4 regions of the Bacillus sp. EB106-06-01-XG163 genome follow, and region 1 is predicted to be linked to each of the others. Evidence: riboswitches for the same ligand, from Rfam matches in the RefSeq annotation. Region 1 holds a riboswitch; each other region holds the start of a gene.
The links. Region 1 has a riboswitch for S-adenosylmethionine ahead of AC3WTF_RS03860 (2-hydroxyacid dehydrogenase). Riboswitches for the same ligand answer to the same signal wherever they lie in the genome.
Positions count from the first base shown of each region.

Region 2: linked by a shared signal. The riboswitch ahead of mtnW (2,3-diketo-5-methylthiopentyl-1-phosphate enolase) and the one ahead of AC3WTF_RS03860 (2-hydroxyacid dehydrogenase) in region 1 are both predicted to bind S-adenosylmethionine.
Region 3: linked by a shared signal. The riboswitch ahead of metN (methionine ABC transporter ATP-binding protein MetN) and the one ahead of AC3WTF_RS03860 (2-hydroxyacid dehydrogenase) in region 1 are both predicted to bind S-adenosylmethionine.
Region 4: linked by a shared signal. The riboswitch ahead of AC3WTF_RS07105 (bifunctional homocysteine S-methyltransferase/methylenetetrahydrofolate reductase) and the one ahead of AC3WTF_RS03860 (2-hydroxyacid dehydrogenase) in region 1 are both predicted to bind S-adenosylmethionine.

Region 1 covers NZ_JBYTDS010000002.1:341,376-346,010, forward strand. The annotation lists gene AC3WTF_RS03845 (hypothetical protein) at 1-60, shown strand, start outside; partial or broken gene AC3WTF_RS03850 (hypothetical protein) at 104-330, opposite strand; gene AC3WTF_RS03855 (molybdopterin oxidoreductase family protein) at 487-2,535, opposite strand; SAM riboswitch class I at 2,683-2,775, shown strand; gene AC3WTF_RS03860 (2-hydroxyacid dehydrogenase) at 2,897-3,913, shown strand; gene AC3WTF_RS03865 (FGGY-family carbohydrate kinase) at 3,906-4,635, shown strand, end outside.
Region 2 covers NZ_JBYTDS010000004.1:5,190-9,824, forward strand. The annotation lists gene AC3WTF_RS05850 (1,2-dihydroxy-3-keto-5-methylthiopentene dioxygenase) at 1-92, opposite strand, end outside; gene AC3WTF_RS05855 (methylthioribulose 1-phosphate dehydratase) at 108-737, opposite strand; gene mtnX (2-hydroxy-3-keto-5-methylthiopentenyl-1-phosphate phosphatase) at 695-1,399, opposite strand; gene mtnW (2,3-diketo-5-methylthiopentyl-1-phosphate enolase) at 1,396-2,610, opposite strand; SAM riboswitch class I at 2,692-2,791, opposite strand; gene AC3WTF_RS05870 (pyridoxal phosphate-dependent aminotransferase) at 2,828-4,024, opposite strand; gene AC3WTF_RS05875 (carbon-nitrogen family hydrolase) at 4,116-4,635, shown strand, end outside.
Region 3 covers NZ_JBYTDS010000006.1:176,221-180,855, reverse strand. The annotation lists gene AC3WTF_RS09705 (arsenate reductase family protein) at 1-158, shown strand, start outside; gene gcvH (glycine cleavage system protein GcvH) at 218-601, shown strand; gene AC3WTF_RS09695 (YusG family protein) at 656-892, shown strand; gene AC3WTF_RS09690 (toprim domain-containing protein) at 962-1,327, shown strand; gene AC3WTF_RS09685 (thioredoxin family protein) at 1,330-1,650, shown strand; gene AC3WTF_RS09680 (SCP2 sterol-binding domain-containing protein) at 1,747-2,097, shown strand; SAM riboswitch class I at 2,206-2,312, shown strand; gene metN (methionine ABC transporter ATP-binding protein MetN) at 2,418-3,443, shown strand; gene AC3WTF_RS09670 (methionine ABC transporter permease) at 3,436-4,104, shown strand; gene metQ (methionine ABC transporter substrate-binding lipoprotein MetQ) at 4,118-4,635, shown strand, end outside.
Region 4 covers NZ_JBYTDS010000004.1:228,958-233,592, reverse strand. The annotation lists gene AC3WTF_RS07115 (pentapeptide repeat-containing protein) at 1-31, opposite strand, end outside; gene AC3WTF_RS07110 (GNAT family N-acetyltransferase) at 227-667, opposite strand; gene AC3WTF_RS07105 (bifunctional homocysteine S-methyltransferase/methylenetetrahydrofolate reductase) at 750-2,591, opposite strand; SAM riboswitch class I at 2,681-2,802, opposite strand; gene AC3WTF_RS07100 (YajQ family cyclic di-GMP-binding protein) at 2,903-3,394, opposite strand; gene AC3WTF_RS07095 (CvfB family protein) at 3,494-4,390, shown strand; gene AC3WTF_RS07090 (BMP family lipoprotein) at 4,561-4,635, shown strand, end outside.

The sequences.
Region 1 (4,635 bases):
AGTAAGAACGATATCCATCGTATGTTTGGGGTTGAAGAGAGAAAGGGCGGCACATCTTGATGAACGGGAAGAGAAAAACCCTTCCCGCTTTTCATGGAAGCTGTTATTCTTTTTCCAGCATGGAAGTCAGCCATTCTCTTAATGCAGTTTTCTGTACATACCGCTTTCCGTTTCTCGTGATATGCGGAATGTCGGAGGTGTCGGGCACGATTTGTTTCGCTTCTTCCTTGGTAACTCCGAAATAATACCAATATAGAAGTGTAAATCTTTTTCTTTAATGAGAATGTGGTCAGTGTGTTCATGAGGATCAGGTGATTTAAAGTTTTTCAATCCGTCTCCTATGAAATATCCGGCTAAAGCGATTCCGATGCCGGTATGATATCCATACAGCAAACCTCCAATAAACGTTATCACTTTTTATACGGTGAAGCCGGCCGAAAGGATTCAGCCTTCATCAAAACCGCTCGGCGTTTATTGCGGACGGTTTTAATTGCTGAGCTTTTCCACCTGCACCTTTCCGGAGAAGAAAACAGCGCCTCCTCCCATATCCGCCAGCCGATCGGGCGTGAGCGAATTGACGAGCTGTTTTTTATCATCCATATCGGCCCAAAGACCTTGGCTGACTGCAACGCCGGGAAGCACCTGTTCGCCGACCGAAGCTGTTAATTCACACTCGCCGCGGTGATTCCAAACTCTAACGGTTTCCCCGTCTTCTATGTTCCGGCGTACAGCATCCTCTGTATGAATAAAAAGCTTTGGCGCTTTTTCTAATTTTACGTGTTTTTCATTATTCGAAAATGTTGAATTTAAAAAATTATGATTCGGTCCCGGGACAAATAAAAGCGGAAAATCACCATCGCTCTCAAGAGGGATATGTGTCGGCAGCGCGGGATAACCGTCCTGTTTCATCTTTTCCGAATATAATTCAATTTTTCCGCTCGGTGTCTTGAGCTGTCCCGGAAAAAGCGGTTTTTTCCGTTTGGCTTTCATGAAGGAATGGCGTGAGAGCGCTTCGTAATCAATATCCTCGATATACGGATTGTCGGGAAAGTCCAGCGCCTGTCTGATCAATTCTTCATCGGAATCCTGAAGCTCCTGCTCGGTAAATCCCATTGCTCCGGCAAGCAAACGGAACACTTCCGTATTCGATTTGCTGTCCCCGTAGGGTTCGATCACCGGTTTTTGCAGCTGAATAAAATGATGCCAGTAAGACGTGTAAAAATCCGTGTTTTCAAAAGCGGATGCAGCAGGGAGCACGATATCCGCATATTTGGCGGTTTCCGTTAAAAACAGATCGTGAACGACTGTAAATAAATCCTCCCGCAGCAGGCCTTTTCTGACTTTATTCGCTTCCGGCGCAACCACTGCGGGATTCGTACCGTAAATAAACAGGGAGCGCACGGGCGGTTTTGTTTCTAAAAGAACGCTTCCGAGCCTGTTCATATTAAATGATCGTGGCTTCCTGCCGTAAAGCAGATCAGGCCGCTGGAGCGCTTGTCTGTTATAGTTTAATACCGCGCTGTTGTGCTTGATTGCGCCTCCTCCGGTGTTGAGCCACTGTCCTGTAACAGCCGGAAGGCAGGCAACGGTGCGGACGATCATTCCGCCATTGTCATGGTGCTGAATGCCGTTTCCGATCCTGATAAGGGAAGGGGAGGTTTCCCCGTACATTCTCGCAAGGCGTCTGATATCGTCGGCTTTAACGCCTGTAATAGCAGAAACCGTTTCCGGATCATAGTGTTTAACATGCGCTTTTAATTCGTCACTGCCTTCGGTGTATTCTGTGAGAAATGCTTCATCGTGAAGGTTTTCGTCGAATAAGACATGCATGATACCGAGGGCGAGTGCGGCATCTGTGCCGGGGCGAATGGGAATAAACCAATCGGCAAGCCGGCCGGTTTGGTTCTTATGTACATCGATAACGACAATTTTAGCCCCTTTTTTCCGGGCTTTTTGGGCAATCATGACTTGGTGCATATTCGTGCTGACGGCATTGATTCCCCAAAAAATAAAGAGCTTTGCATGTATGGTCTCTTCCGGATCAGTACCCGCTCCTTCACCCATTGTATAGTTATAGCCTTCAGATCCGGCTTTGCTGCAGATCGTCCGTTCGAGATGACTCGCTCCGAGACGATGGAAAAAACGGCGGTCCATTCCCTCTGCCGCCAGTTTTCCCATATTGCCGTAAAAGCTGTACGGAAGAATGCTTTCCGCTCCTTCTTCGGCAATAAGCTCTTTCCAGCGCGCACTGATCGTATTGATCGCTTCCTCCCAGGAAATAGGCGCAAACGCGGCTTCACCTTTTTTACCGATCCGTTTTAACGGAACGGTTACGCGCTTTTCATCATAAATGCGCTCAGCCATGTGTCTGACTTTGTTGCAAATATTCCCTGATGTGACCGGGTGATCGGGGTCTCCCTGAATGTTAACGATTTTTCCGTCTTTTTTTGTCACAAGCAAGCCGCATTGATCGGGACAGTCTAGTGAGCATACCGACTTAAAGACCCCGTTCGGCTGTGTTGCAGCAGAATTCATAGCCCATTTCTCCTCTTTGTTTATATTGTAAGCATTATAACATTTCAAAATCGAACGTCAATTCAGAAAAAAAGTGTTGACATCACGGAAAGACTTTTCTATGATGAGTTTATTCTTTTAAACAGCCTGACAATTTCATCATTTTATTTTCTATCCAGAGAGGTGGAGGGACTGGCCCTACGAAACCTCGGCAACATTTATTGTGCCAATTCCAGCAAGCGTACGCTTGAAAGATAGGAAAGAATGATCTATACATATTTGTGCGCTTCAAGCGCATAAAGACGGTATATGAATCTCTTTCCTTCTTTGGGGAAAGAGATTTTTTTATGACAAAATTTATGTGAAAAGGATGTTTTGCACCATGACGGTTTTAATTACCGCACCATATCACGACGAGGGGCTGAAGGAGCTGACTGAGCTGTTCGGCCGGACTGTGCACCGGCCGTGGAAGAAGCACGGCCGGGCCTATCGGGAAGATGAATTGATCCGAATGATTCAAGAGACAAACGCGTCGGGGCTTATCACTGAACTTGATGAGGTGTCTGAGCGTGTTATTGACATATTGCCTGATTCCGCTTTTATCGGTGTCTGCAGAGGAATGCCGTCTAACGTGAATATTGCGGCGGCGACTAAAAGAAAAATCCCCGTTTTCTTTACACCGGCCCGCAATGCCCAGGCTGTTGCTGAAATGTTTATCGGAAATGTGATTTCATTTTTGCGTCATACGTATTCTTCCCATCAGTGGCTGAAAGACGGGAAGTGGAATGGTGATTATTTGCAGGCTTACGTCAAATTCAGAGGAAATGAGCTGACGGGGAAAACAGTCGGCCTTATCGGTTTCGGAGCCGTCGGACAGAGAATCGCCCGGCTATTGGCCGCTTTTGACTGCAAGGTGCTTTACTATGATCCATTTGTCCATCATGAAAACCGGGAGTATGAAAAAACGACGATTGAACGGGTATTTTCTGAAAGTGATATTGTTTCCGTTCACTTGCCGCGTACAGAAGAAACCATCGGCCTTATCGGCGCCCGGCACTTTCAATTGATGAAACAGGAAGCTGTTTTTGTCAATACGTCAAGAGCGGTGGTTACAGACAGGGAAGAGCTGCTGCGGGTGCTGAAAGAACGGCGGATTAAGGGAGCGATCCTTGACGTGTTTTATCACGAACCGCCTGAATCTTCTGATTATGAATTGATCTCTTTGCCGAATGTGTTAGCGACTCCCCATTTAGCGGGCGCAACATTTGAAGTGGAAGATCATCATGTGAAGATTTTAAATGAAGCGCTTTTCAAATGGAAACAAGATCAAACCTGCTCAATACGTGAACTTTATAACAAAAGAGAACTTGAAACGGAAGGAGGAGGCTGTAATGGCTGAACAAAAAGGCTACCTTGTATTTGACATCGGGACGGGGAATGCGCGAGTCGCAGTCGTGACTGCCGGCGGCGAAGTGACCGCGCTTGAAAGGGAAGACATTGAATATGTGACGGATCCGCTTTATCCGGACGGACGATATTTCTCACCGGAAAGATTATGGACGCAAATCAGCGCTATGGCAAGGAAGGTTATTGCCAAAAGCCCACATATTACATTAATCGGAATCACCTCCACAAGCCAGAGGCAGGGAATTGTTCTGATCAATAAAGGTAAAAAGGCATTTCTCGGTCTGCCCAACATTGATAACAGAGGGCGTGAATGGGAAGACGGGATTGAGGCAATAGAAGAAGTGCATCAGCAAACCGGACGTCTTCCGAGCGCTTTATTTTCCGCCATGAAACTTGTCGGATTAAAAGCTAGACAGCCGTCTTTATGGAAAGAAGTGAAGTACATCACAAGCATCAGTGACTGGGTGACATTTGAGCTGAGCGGTATTTTAAGCTATGAACCGTCACAGGCTGCTGAAACACTGCTGTTTGACGTAAGGAAAAAGGCGTGGTCAGAGAAATTATGCAACATCTTCGGTGTGCCTTCTGCCATTCTTCCTTCACTCGTCCGATCTGGGACGGTTGTCGGAATGTTAACGTTTAAGAAAGCGGCGGTTCTCGGCCTTTCTGAAAGAGTGCCTGTGATTGCAGGCGGGGGAGACACACAGCTTGCCA
Region 2 (4,635 bases), on a different contig from region 1:
TAGATCACCTCTTGTTCGTCTAAGAAGCGCGCTACTTCTTCCTGATGTTCAATGAGCGTATTTTTTTCGTCATGAATTCTGATGGTCGCCATTTTCTATTCCTCCTTTTATTTTACCAGCTGCGGCCGAAGTGACAGAAGCTTGAGGTGACAGCTGAATAAAAATTCATAGGCTTCCAGCACCCTTTTCGCTTCAAATGCGGTCCGCCCCCATGCCGTAATGCCGTGATTGCGGATTAACACCGCGCCTGAGCCGGCGGCCGCATGGTGCGCGAAGTTTTCGGCCAATGCCGGGATGTGCGCCGGATTGTCAATGATCGGAACGGTCACGGACGCGTTTTCCTCCCATAATCCGAGCGCCTTAATCATCTCCTGCCCCTGAAAAGTGATTTGTTTTTCATCCCCGTAAAGCTCTGAGATGACATTATTATTGACGGTATGGACATGCAGACAGCAGCCGGCGTCTGTCTTTTGGTATAAGTAAGTATGGAGAAGCGTTTCTGCTGAGGGTTTTAAAGAATGGCCGGTCTCAGCGGGCTTCCCGTTCTCATCGATTAAGAGAAAATCTTCATCTGTTTCTTTTCGTTTGTCTTTTCCGCTCGCCGTAACGAGGAAAGTCAGCGGCGCGTCGGATACTTTGATGGAAAGATTCCCGCTCGTTGCCGGGAACCAGTCTCTTTCAGCCAGCTCGCGCTTTACCTCGGCAAGTTCGCGCCAGCGTTCTTCTTTTGCAGCCATGCCTGCACCTCCCCGATGTTTTCAATGCCTGTTTTCACCTCATGAAAATCTTGAAAAGGCAGATGCCGGAGGCCGAGTTCTTTGCATTCAGTCATTAGATAATCTCTCGCAAAGCACATATCGGATAACTTTGCAGCCTCAACATCCGTGACCGAATCACCGATCATAATGAGAAATTTCTGCTGATCGGATAGCTTTCGGATGACTGACGGTTTGCAGCAGCCGCATTGATTGGTGCAATCTCCGTCACAGGCATGCGGCCAGTCTATATGAATATATTCATTGTCAAAGGATGCATGATTGCAGAAAATCCGCTCCTTTTCTACGATCCCTTCCAAAAGCGGATGCACAAAAAAGTCCATTCCCCCGCTTACGATATAAAACGGGAGGCCGTTTGACCGGACAAACGAGACAAAATCCAAAAAGCCGTCCCGTATTTTCGCATCCTTCAGGATAAAGCCGGTCAGTTCTTCTTTTAAGCTGCTCGGCAGCAGTCCGAACATCCGTCCGACTCCTTCTTGGATTGATATGCTTTTAGACAGAACACCGTCTTTTAATTCAAGCCACTCAGGAGGCGCGAATTGTTTCATCATGCTGACAATGTTGTCGTTCATGGTGACCGTTCCGTCGAAATCACAAATAATCAGCGGTGTGCGGGTCATACGGCTTCCACCCTTCCCCATTTGTCTAATGCGAGCTGAAGATCTTTGCACGACGCGGCTTTTTCTTCAATCGGCTGCGCTTCAAGCACCGCATCAATGATGGCGCGGAACGCTTTTCCGCCGCCCTCGGCTCCTTTCGGGTGGCCGTGAATGCCTCCGCCGGCATTGATGATGTGATCGATGCCGAAATCGCGCATCAACAATGGCACCATACCGGGGTGAATGCCTGCTGACGGGACGGCAAACGACGGATGAAAGACATCGTCTTTTACACATTCATCATGGATTGCAAGCGCGGACTCCTTCGGAAGAGCAACGGATCCGTAAGGTGACGGAAATAAACTGAAATCAGCGCCGCAATAGCGGTTCAGCTTGCCGAGCAAAAGCGCATGCGACAAGCCGTAAACGGGAGATGATGTGAACGCGCCGCTGACTGCCGGATGCGCCATGATCGGAAGCGGGATTTCCCTGTCCTCAGCAAGGCTCTGCATCACATCTAAACCGTAAGCAAACACATTCAATAAAAGCGCGTCCGCCCCGAGTTCTGCCGCGCGCCTCGCTTTATCCCGCAATTCAGCGGTCCTTCCCGTAAGGTTTACGGCATACAGCGTTTTATGCCCCGTTTCCTCCCGGGTTTCCTTCAGGACTTGTTTTCCTTCGATAATGCGGGTTTCAAACGGAGCCAGTTCATTTTCAAAGAAAATTTCATCATCTTTAATCAGATCCACGCCGCCGAGCGCCTGCTGTCTGAGCTGTTCTTTAATGTCGGCGAGATCCCGTCCGATCACGCCTTTAAATATGCTCATCAGAAGCGGTCTTTCAAATTCGCCCAGCAGTTTGCGGATGCCGTATATACCGAATTTCGGCCCGGGAAGGGAGCGTTTAAACCCTTCGGAAAATTCAAGATCAGTCAATTTTATTTTTCCGTCCAGTGACAGCTTTCCGAATACCGTCGTCAGGACGGCCGGAATATCTCTTGAAAAATTCGCCTCGGGATAGGCGATGGTGATGACGGATTGTGTTTCGTTTTCTGAGGTTCCTTCTTTCTCCTCAACTTTTACGACCCGCCCTTTATGTTTTCTGAGCTGTTCCTGCTTCACCAGGGGCAGGTCAGTCCAGGAGCCTACCGTCAGCCCCGCCGCAATCTGTTCCGCCCGCTTTTCACTGTCCGTTGTGTCTGTCAGAAGATATGTTGCCAATACTTCGCTCATGCGTGAACGCCTCTCTTTCTTTCGCAAAACATAAAAAAACCTCTTCCGTATGAGCAGAAAGAGGCTTCGTGTTATGTCCGAATCTTATCTCTCAGCTCCTGCTGCAAGAATTAGCACCGTGCTTTATCAGTCGGTTGCCGGGCTTCATCGGGCTCGTCCCTCTGCCTGCTCTTGATAAGAATAATGATTTTATAAAGTATTTTGAATTATCGCATTGTTATTCTGATATGTCAATGCTTTTTCGGGTGAAAAGATTCAGTTTCCCGATCCGTTCCGCAGCTTCTTTAAGTCTTTCTTCACTTGTCAGAAGACCGACTCTTATATAGCCTTCCCCCCATTTTCCGAACCCGTTTCCGGCAGCGACCGCGACATCCGCTTTCTCGAGCAGCAGGTCTGAAAACGACTGTGACGTATAACCGTCAGGCACAGGGAGCCATGCAAAAAAGGAGCCCGCCGGAGCCGTCACATCCCAGCCGATATTGCGGCAGGCTTTAATCCATGCATTGCGTCTCGATTCATATCTGTCATTTTGCGCCGCGACGCATGCCTGATCCGCTAAAAGTGCGGCTGCCGCCGCCTGCTGCGCTGCGGGAAACAGGCTGACAAACATATGATCCTGATAAAGGTTGATCGCTTCGATGACAGAAGCGTTTCCGACGGCAAAGCCGACCCGCCAGCCCGCCATATTATACGTTTTGGACAAGGTATAGATTTCGATTCCCGTCTCTTTTGCGCCTTCGGTCTGCAAAAAGCTCAGCGGTTTATGCCCGTCAAAGCCGACGGCTCCGTACGCGAAATCATGAACGACACAAATGCCGTTTTGCTCCGCAAAGCCGACCGTCTCCTCGAAAAACGCCTCAGTCGCCACAGCGCCGGTCGGATTATTCGGATAATTGAGATACAGCAGCTTCGCTTCGCTCCGCACCTTTTCAGGAATTACGCTGTAATCAGGGAGAAACCCTCTTTCTTCTGTCAGCGGCATCATTTCCATTTTCGCTTTCGCAAGGGCGACGCCCGACCAGTAATCAGGATATCCGGGATCAGGCACCAGAATGGTATCTCCCGGGTTTAAAAGACATTGCGGAAGCTCAACAAGTCCCGCCTTGCCTCCGAACAGCACGGCGACTTCCGTTTCCGGATCAAGCGTGACCCCGTACTCCCTTTCATAAAATGCAGCGGCTGCTTTTTTGAAGCTGTAAGCGCCCCGGAATGATGAGTATTTATGATTTTCCGGCCTTTCGACGGCGCGCTTCATTTCTTCAACGATATGCTGAGGCGTCGGCTGATCAGGGTTTCCCTGCCCTAAATTGATGACGTCTCTGCCTTCTTTCAGCTTTTGATTCACTTTTTGCACCAATGATGCGAAAAATTGTTCTGGCAGCTGTTTGAGTACATCTGAGATTTCAAAGTTCATATTTTCACCTTCTAAAAATGTCTTGAAATGATAGTCCATCATCATATATGGTTAAATAAAAAAAGTAAAGAGAAACTTGAGGTGTTAAAAAATGAAATGGACCGTTTCCTGTTTGCAATTTGATATTTCATACGGAAATCCTTCAGAAAACTTTAAAAAAGCAGAATCTTTGATTGAGCAAGAAAGCCGCCATGCGGATGTAATCGTGCTTCCTGAGTTGTGGACGACCGGCTATGATCTCACACGGCTAGACCAGCTGGCGGATGAAAACGGCAAAGTTTCGGAACAATGGCTTAAAGAAACGGCAAAAACATACAACGTACACCTCGTTGCCGGATCTTTTGCGGTCAAAGAAGGCGAAAATGTCTATAACACCATGTACATCGCCGATAACAGCGGACAGATCGTGAAGCGGTATCAGAAAGCCCATCTGTTTCAGCTGATGGATGAACACCTTTACTTGTCAGCAGGAAATAGCGACGGTTCCTTTGAGCTTGACGGTGTCAAGTGCGCCGGGCTGATCTGCTATGATATCCGTTTCCCCGAATGGATCAGAAAGCATACGTCCCAGGGCGCGAATGTCCTGTTTATCTCTGCGGAATGGCCTCTGC
Region 3 (4,635 bases), on a different contig from region 1:
AACTGAACTTAAAGGAAAAACTGTACCACATGTCAGAGGATGAACAGCTTGAACTCCTGGCATCAGACGGTATGCTCCTGAAACGCCCGATTACGACAGACGGCGAAAAAGTCACTGTCGGCTTTAAAGAAGACCAATTCGAAAAATATTGGATGTAATGCCAGGTTCAAAGAATTATGGTATCTTCTTATTATAAGAAAAAAATGGAGGGATTTAGATGAGCACACCGAAAGATATGCGTTATTCCAAAGAGCACGAATGGGTCAAAGTTGAGGACGGAAAAGCCCGCATCGGGATTACACATTTCGCGCAAGCCGAACTTGGCGACATCGTCTTTGTCGAGCTTCCGGAAGTCGGCGCCGAAATTAAAGCGGACGAGCCATTCGGCAGCGTGGAATCCGTCAAAACCGTTTCCGAACTGTACGCACCGATTAACGGAACGGTGACGGAAGTGAACGAAGACCTTGATGACAGTCCTGAATTCGTAAACGAGTCTCCGTATGAAAAAGCGTGGATGATCGTCGTGGAACCGGCTGATGCTGAAGAAATCGAAAACCTCATGACTTCCGAGCAATATGACGAAATGACACAAGAAGACTGATCGGATAGCAAAGGGGCCATTTGGACATTCTATCTGTAACGGGAGGTGTCTAAAATGGCTTTTGATAAACAAAAGGTCGATGTGACGGAGAACGTTACGGGCCGCTTTCAAAACGGCCGGTTTTCCTTGTTTCATGAAAATGAAGCCATCGGCGAGATGACAGGCATGGACCAGTACGAGCTCAAACAGGGCTTTTCATTTGAAAATCAAAAATTTTATAAAACAGCCGATGTCATAAACGGCAGCGATCCGAAATATGTCGATTGCGATTATGAGAATGGCTGGTGTTAACAGTTGGCGGTGAATTTCACTGCCTTCTTTTTCAATCTGACGCTAAAACAATCGGCAGGTGACGCGCTTATGTACAACGGAGATGAAAAGGTCATTATCGTAGAAGGAAAATCTGATAAAATCAAAGTCAGGGAAGTGCTCATCGAACCCGCGGAAATCGTCTGTACAAACGGGACGATCGGCCAAACCGAACTGGAAGATTTGGCGGACCGCCTGTTTGACAGAGACGTCTATATTTTAACGGACGCAGATGACTCCGGAGAAAAATTAAGAAAACAGCTGAAACGGGAGCTTCCCGACGCGCGCCATATTTATATAGACAGAACATACAGGCAAGTCGAGTCGTGCCCGGGCCATCATCTCGCATCTGTGCTGATCAGAGCCGGCTTTGATGCTGACACTGTATTTTTGAAAAAGAACGACCTGAGGTGGTAAACATGAAAGAACTCCAAGAAAATGAACTCGAATCGATTCAGGATGACGTTTATCTCCTGTATTTGTACACCCCGTTTTGCGGCACATGCCAGCTGGCGTCCAAAATGCTAACTGTCGTCGAAGAAATGCTGCCCGGCGCCGCCTTCTATAAAAACAACGTGAATTATTCCCCCGCATTCGCCAAAGCCTATCAGATTGAAAGCGTTCCGTGCTTTTTGCTGTTTAAAGGCGGAGAGCTTGTTGAGAAAGGATACGCCTTCCGCTCCGTTTCCTATTTATATGAGCTGATTAAACAAAAAACATCGCAAACGTTCCCGATGTGACAATATTTACAGGAAAATGTCGTGCGGTTTATAAAGGGTTCTGTCCGTTAAAAAGAGAAAGTGTATGTATGGCCATTAAAACGGGAGGTTATACGAGTGGAGAAAATAGAAGTTTCAGAGAATGACGGACAGCATCTGTTTTTGAAACCGCTATTAAACGCCTCAACGCTGCTGATTACATTCCAAGGAGAAACAGAAGCCTTAACGGTCTCAATTAACGGACAGGGAGAAATGAGAAAAACGTCGGTTTCAAAGGAAAAATCTAATTTGACCTTTTACGGAAACCAGACGGAAATCATTCATCTTCTGCATGGTGATGTCTCTTTGCAAAAGCTTATCCAAAGCGGAAAACTCAAAGTGAAAGGATCATTCAGAGCTCTGCTGAAGCTGGAGGCCATCCTCTGGCTGACAAACGGATTTTTTCAGGCGATCAGTAAACGGCCGTAACTCAATCTACTATGTGACAATAGCTTCCAATATTTATTTTATTGACTTTTTATCATTCGCCGTGCTATTCTACAGTAAGAATTTCCGGACGAAAATACGATATGTTTTCTCTTATCAAGAGAGGTGGAGGGAAGTGCCCTATGAAGCCCGGCAACCATCAACAATGTTGAAATGGTGCCAATTCACTCGAAGCGGTCTGCTTTGAAAGATGAGAGAAAGGCCTTTTTCAATAAGCCTTTCTGCTCATTTTTGCAGAAAGGCTTTTCTTTTGCGGAGAAACCCGGAAGATTTCTTAGAATAGTGTAAGGCGGGTGATTGCTTTGATCCATCTTCAAAATGTTTCAAAAATTTACAAAGCGAAGCATGGGGATGTCAATGCTGTCCAAGATGTCACTCTTGATATCAAAAAGGGCGAAATATTTGGAATTATAGGATATAGCGGAGCTGGTAAAAGTTCCTTAATCCGTCTCCTGAACGGCCTTGAAAAGCCGACGTCGGGAACCGTGGAAGTCGCGGGGACGGAATTAAATAAAGTAAGCAGCCGCGGGCTGAGAAAAGCGCGCCAGGAAATCAGCATGATCTTCCAGCATTTTAACCTTCTGTGGTCGCGCACCGTCCGGGAGAACATTATGTTTCCGCTGGAAATCGCCGGCGTGAAAAAAAGCGAACGGGTCCGCCGCGCTGATGAATTGATTAAACTGGTCGGATTAGAGGGGAAAGAAAAATCTTATCCGTCGCAGCTGAGCGGCGGTCAAAAGCAGCGTGTCGGCATCGCCCGGGCGCTCGCCAATAATCCGAAAGTCCTTCTGTGCGATGAAGCGACATCAGCGCTCGATCCGCAGACGACCGATTCAATTTTGGATCTTTTATCCGATATAAATGACAGACTCGGCCTGACGATCGTGCTCATTACCCATGAAATGCACGTCATCCGAAAAATCTGCAACAGAGTCGCAGTCATGGAAAACGGGAAAGTCGTTGAAGAAGGCGAAGTACTCCAAGTTTTCAGAAACCCGCGCGAACCGATGACCAAGCGTTTCGTTCAGCAGGTGACAGAACCAGAGGAGACGAAAGAAACCATCCAGCATTTTCTGCAGGAAACAGCGACAGGAAAAACGATTCAGCTTTCATTTGTCGGGCAGGCAGCCGAGCAGCCCCTCATTACGGAAATGATCCGAAACTTTGATGTGGACGTCAATATTCTGCAGGGGAAAATTTCACAGACGAAGGACGGAGCCTACGGTTCTTTATTCATTCATATTGACGGTCAGGAAAAAGAAGTAGAAAACGTGATCCGGTTCATCAAAGACAAACAGGTAGAAGCAGAGGTGATCACAAATGTTTGAAAAATGGTTCCCGAACGTTGATATAACCGAGCTGTGGACGGCCACATACGAGACCCTTTATATGACGGTCATCGCTTTAGTTTTTTCATTTATCATCGGAGCGGTTCTCGGTCTTCTGCTCTTTTTAACGGGCAAGGGAAGCTTATGGGAAAATAAAATCATTAACACCGTGATTGCGGCGGTCGTTAATATTTTCAGGTCTATTCCGTTTCTTATTTTAATTATTCTGCTTCTCGGCTTTACTAAGATTTTGGTCGGATCGATTTTAGGACCGAACGCCGCATTGCCGGCGCTGATTATCGGCTCCGCGCCGTTTTACGCCCGTCTTGCGGAAATTGCGCTCCGGGAAGTCGATAAAGGAGTCATCGAAGCTGCCAGATCAATGGGAGCAAAGACATCGACGATTATCTTCAAAGTGCTGATTCCTGAATCAATGCCTGCGTTAATTTCAGGCATCACCGTTACGGCCATCGCCCTGATCGGATCTACCGCCATTGCCGGCGCCATCGGTTCAGGCGGACTCGGAAACCTTGCATATGTAGAAGGCTACCAGTCCAATAATACGGATGTAACGTTTGTAGCGACAGTATTTATACTCATCATCGTCTTTATCATTCAGATTATCGGTGATGTAATTACAAATATAATAGACAAAAGATAAGGGAGGATTTACATTGAAAAAGATTGTATTAAGTGCGCTGCTGCTTGTGTTCGCGGGAGTTTTGGCCGCCTGCGGATCAAACGGCTCGAATAAAAAGGAAATCGTCGTCGCCGCGACAAAAACACCGCATGCTGAAATCTTAAAAGAAGCGGAACCGCTCTTGAAGGAAAAAGGCTACACATTAAAAGTAAAAGTGCTGAACGATTACAAAATGTACAACAAAGCGTTAGCTGATAATGAAGTGGATGCGAACTACTTCCAGCACGTTCCTTACCTTGAACAGGAAATGAAGGAAAATAAAGATTACAAACTCGTGAATGCCGGAGCCGTTCACCTTGAGCCATTCGGAATTTACACGAAAAAATACAAATCACTGAAAGACCTGCCTAAAGGCGCGACCATCATCATGACTAACAATGTCGCTGAACAAGGCCGTATGCTGGCGATGCTTGAAAAAGCCGGACTGATCACACTTGATCCGAAGGTGAAAACGATTGAAGCGACTACGAAAAACATTACGAAAAACCCGAA
Region 4 (4,635 bases), on a different contig from region 1:
TCGGGATTTTCGGTTTTTGGATCGTATTCATCTCATACTTCCTTTTCTGAATTAATAGCTGAAAACGGCAATTGACAGATATCGTTCTGCCTGCCATCCTTGCTGTTGTGTAATGTACAAAGGGTATTAAAAAAGCGGGAGGGCGTCAATAGTACCGTATATAAAAGCAGGCGTGACATTCAAGGTAATGCCCTTAGAGACATGTCCCCAAGGGCATTTGTCTGTTTCAGGCGAGTTCTTTATACATGATCACATGCGGGCCGATGCCGGGTATGTCAAAGGGGCTGCCCGTGCTTTTCCAGCCGAGCTTTTCGTAATATCCCTTTACGTGACATCTGGCGTTGCACCAGACAAGCGCCGCCCCCATATCTGCCAGTTTTCGTTCTGCATAGGCGATTAACGTGCTTCCCGCTTTTTGCGTCCGGTATTCCTCAAGCGTCGCCATGCCGCGCAGCTGATAGGCGGGCGCTGCCTGTAAAGCCTGCTGGTTCTGCGGGTAGAAAGAAGCGATGCTGATCAATGTCCCGTCGTAAAAACCTCCGAGATGAAAGGCTCCTTTGACGCTGTCCTGATCATATTTACAATCCTCAATCGTCTGATGGGGGCGCAGCACGCTGTGTCTGATCGCGTATGTGTCTTCTGCGGTGATGGGTTTTACTTCAACCATGAAAAAATCCTCCTTTGCTTGATTCTTTTTCTGTATCGTACCATGAAAAAGCCGCCTGTCATATCAGGCGGCCTCTTCCGCGTCAATGCAAATATACATCAGCCCGCTTTTCATCCTTTTGCTTAATATAAGCTGCAAGCTCTGACGTCAAATCAGAACGGAGAAACGGGGTGATTAAATAAATTCCGTTAAACAGTTCGCACGCCGTGTCGAGAAGCGACTTGGCGATGGCGAGGCCTTCGGCTTTCTGCTTCCGCTTGTCTTCGCCGGCGAGCGCCATTTTTTCGCGGATGCTGTCTGACAGCTTAATGCCCGGGATTTCATGATGGATGAACTCTGCGTTGCGGCTGCTCGTTAACGGCATGATTCCGATATACACCGGTGTTTTGAGATGCTTCGTTTCATGATGAATGTCAATGAGCTGCTGCTCCGAGTAGACAGGCTGGGACACGAAGTAGTCAGCTCCGCACTCGATTTTTTTCTCCAGCCGTTTTACTGCTTTATCGAGATGGCGGACATTCGGATTAAATGCTCCGGCTACGGAAAAGTTCGTTTTCTTGCCGAGCGGTTTCCCTGATAAAGAAATGCCCTCGTTGAATTGTTTAATCAGCCTGATCAAGTCAAAGGACGTTAAATCATAGACGGAGGTAGCCCCCGGAAAGTCGCCGATTTTTGAAGGATCACCCGTGATGGCTAAAATGTCGGTGAGCCCGAGCGTATCCAGCCCCATTAAATGTGACTGAAGGCCGATGATGTTGCGGTCTCTGCATGTAATGTGAACGAGAGAACGGATATCAAGGCGCTCTTTCAGCAATGAACCGCAGGCGGCATTGCTGATCCGCGGTGTCGCCAATGAATTGTCGGCGAGCGTCAGCGCTTCTATGCCGGTTTCTTTTAATTCAGCCGCCGCTTGCAGAAATTTGTCAAAATTCAATTTTTTCGGCGGATCAAGCTCTACGATAATTGACCGTTTTTGAGCGGCGATTTCGTTTAAACCCGGCTCGGTCCGTTCGTTGCGGACTGAGATGACTTCTTCTTCCCGTCTGATTTTCACTTCTTTATCAGTGACGGGAGAAAGTCCTTGGACCGCTTCAGCCATGGCTCTGATATGGTTTGGCGTCGTACCGCAGCAGCCGCCGATAATGCGCGCGCCCTGAGTGCGGAACTGTACGGCGCTCTCCCGGAAATAGGCATCGTCCGTATCATAAACAAGCCGGCCTTCTTCTAAAGACGGAAGGCTGCTGTTCGGATAGACCGATAAATAAGCGTCACGGAAAATCGGCACTTCGGTGAGCGCTTCAATCATGTGGTACGGGCCGAGCCGGCAATTGATTCCCGTTATGTCAGCGCCGAGATCGGCAATGGACCTGAGGGCTTCCCGAAGCGGCGTTCCGTCCTGCAGCACGCCCTGTTCGTGCATGGATACGTTCAGCATAATCGGAAGTTCCGTTTCTTTTCTCGCGATCTTCAGCACTTCACGCGCCTCTTCTAAATCATAGTATGTTTCCAGAAGCAGACCGTCCGGCTCTTCGTGCAGCAATAAATAAAGCTGCTCCCGAAAGCTGCGTTTAATCTCCTCCAGGCTGTAGGCGTTTTTGTTAAAGGTGCGGATGCCGCCCATCGTTCCCAATACATAAGCGCCGTCTGAGGAAGCGCGCGCGATTCTGACCGCCTCCTGATTGATTTTTTTCGTTTCGTCCTCAAGTCCGTATCTTGAGAGCTTAATAAAATTCGCGCCGTACGTATTTGTCTGGATGATGTCTGCCCCGGCTTCCACGTAAGCCTTATGTATCCGCTTGATCTCTTCGGGCTTTGATACGTTCAGTTCCTCAAAACATCTGTCAATGCCGTAGGAATAGAGGAGAGTGCCCATCGCGCCGTCTCCGATTAAAATCCGTTCTTTTAAGTCTTGTAATAGTCCCATTGTTTGCCTCCTTCGTCACATTCAGCAAGGAAAAAAGAGAAATAAAAAAAGTCTTCTTAAGAAGAAGACTTTGTAATCATTTGTCTCTCTTCTTATCTTCCAAGCTGTTTTTAGCTTGCTGGATTTAGCACCTTGGTCATGGTTTGGGTAAACCACTACACCGGTTGCTGAAGCGTCGTCGGGCCAGTCCCTCGGCTTCTCTTGATAAGAACGTTCATGTAATTGTCATGGGTTTCCAAAACTTAACTGTGAAAATCCCTTTCTCCAAATTTACCGAAAATAGAGACAATAATCAATAGGAATCACATAATTTATCTAAAATTAATAAATTGAACGTCAATCGGCAGGTCTGCTCCGCGGACGGCTGCAATAATCTGCTGCAGATCATCTTTATTTTTTCCGGTGACGCGCACTTGGTCGTCCTGAATCTGCGACTTGACCTTCAAGCCGGAGTTTTTAATCACCGCGTTGATTTTTTTGGCGTTGTCTTTATCAATGCCCTGTACAAGCTTCGCACGCTGGCGCACCGTGCCTCCCGATGCATTTTCGATTTTGCCGTATTCAATGTTTTTCGTCGGCACGTCCCGTTTGATCAGCTTGCCGCTCAGCACATCTTTGAGCTGATTCAGTTTAAACTCGTCATCAGAAATCAGGACAAGTTCTTCCTTTTCTAAAGTTACATCGCTTTTCGATCCTTTAAAGTCATAGCGCGTGCCGATTTCTTTCAGCGTCATCTGAATCGCATTCTGCACTTCGGGAAATTCAACTTTGGATACAATATCAAAAGAACTTTCTTTTGCCATGAGAAAACCTCCTATAACATTTCACTTATGAGTTGATTATAGTAGAATAAAGAGAAATGTCCAACAGCATAAAGCATGAATTTATGCATATTGGAAAAAATGAGAAAAACATCAGCCTCATACGGGCGAATCAGGAAGGACGATAACATGAGACCAGGGCAGCAGCTCACGCTTAGTATAGATCACCAAACCGATTTCGGTTATTTTTTAACCGACGGCGAGGATACGGTTCTTTTACATAACAGTGAAATCACAGAGGATATCGAAGACAGAGATGAAGTGGACGTATTTATTTACGTCGATCATCAGGAAAGACTCGCGGCGACGATGAAAAAGCCGCTCATCAGCTTTTATGACTACGGATGGGTGGAAGTGACGGACGCTGTGGAAGATATGGGCGTATTCGTCGACGTCGGTCTGTCAAAAGACGCGCTCGTCGCAACGGAGCACCTGCCTCCGTACAAATCCGTCTGGCCGCAAAAAGGAGACAGACTGTATTGCATGCTGAAGGTGACAAGCCGCGGGCGCATGTTTGCCAAGCCGGCGCCTGAAGATATCATCAGTGAATTATTTACGGATGCAGAGGAAGACGTCATGAATAAAGACCTGACGGGCACGGTGTACAGACTGATTGCATCAGGCTCTTTTCTGATTACCGATGAAGGTATCCGCGCGTTTATTCACCCTTCAGAAAGAAAAGAAGAGCCGAGACTCGGCAGCCGCGTGACAGGGCGTGTCATCGAGGTGAAGGAAGACGGCTCCGTCAACATGTCACTGCTGCCGAGAAAGCAGGATGCGCTTTCGGTTGACGCGGAAGAGATTCTGACCTATCTGAGATCAAGAAACGGCGCGATGCCTTACGGAGACAAAAGCCATCCTGACGATATCCGCGAACGGTTTCATTTAAGCAAAGCCGCCTTTAAGCGGGCGCTCGGGCATCTGATGAAAAACGGCAAGGTCTATCAGGAAGACGGCTGGACATACGAAAAACAATAAATTTTCTGCAAAAACATCGGTGAACCAAAACCGATGTTTTTTATTTTCTCAAAAGCTCCTATACCCTCATTTGTTTAACATCCTGCCGAACATACATATTTTATTGAAATAAAATATTCTGACATCCGAACCGATATATAACTGTAGAAAAAAACAAAAGGAGAGTTTTAATGAGAAAAATGGCGATATTTGCGGCTGTACTGCTGCTTGCGCTCAGCACGGCGGGATGTGCCGGCAAATCTGAG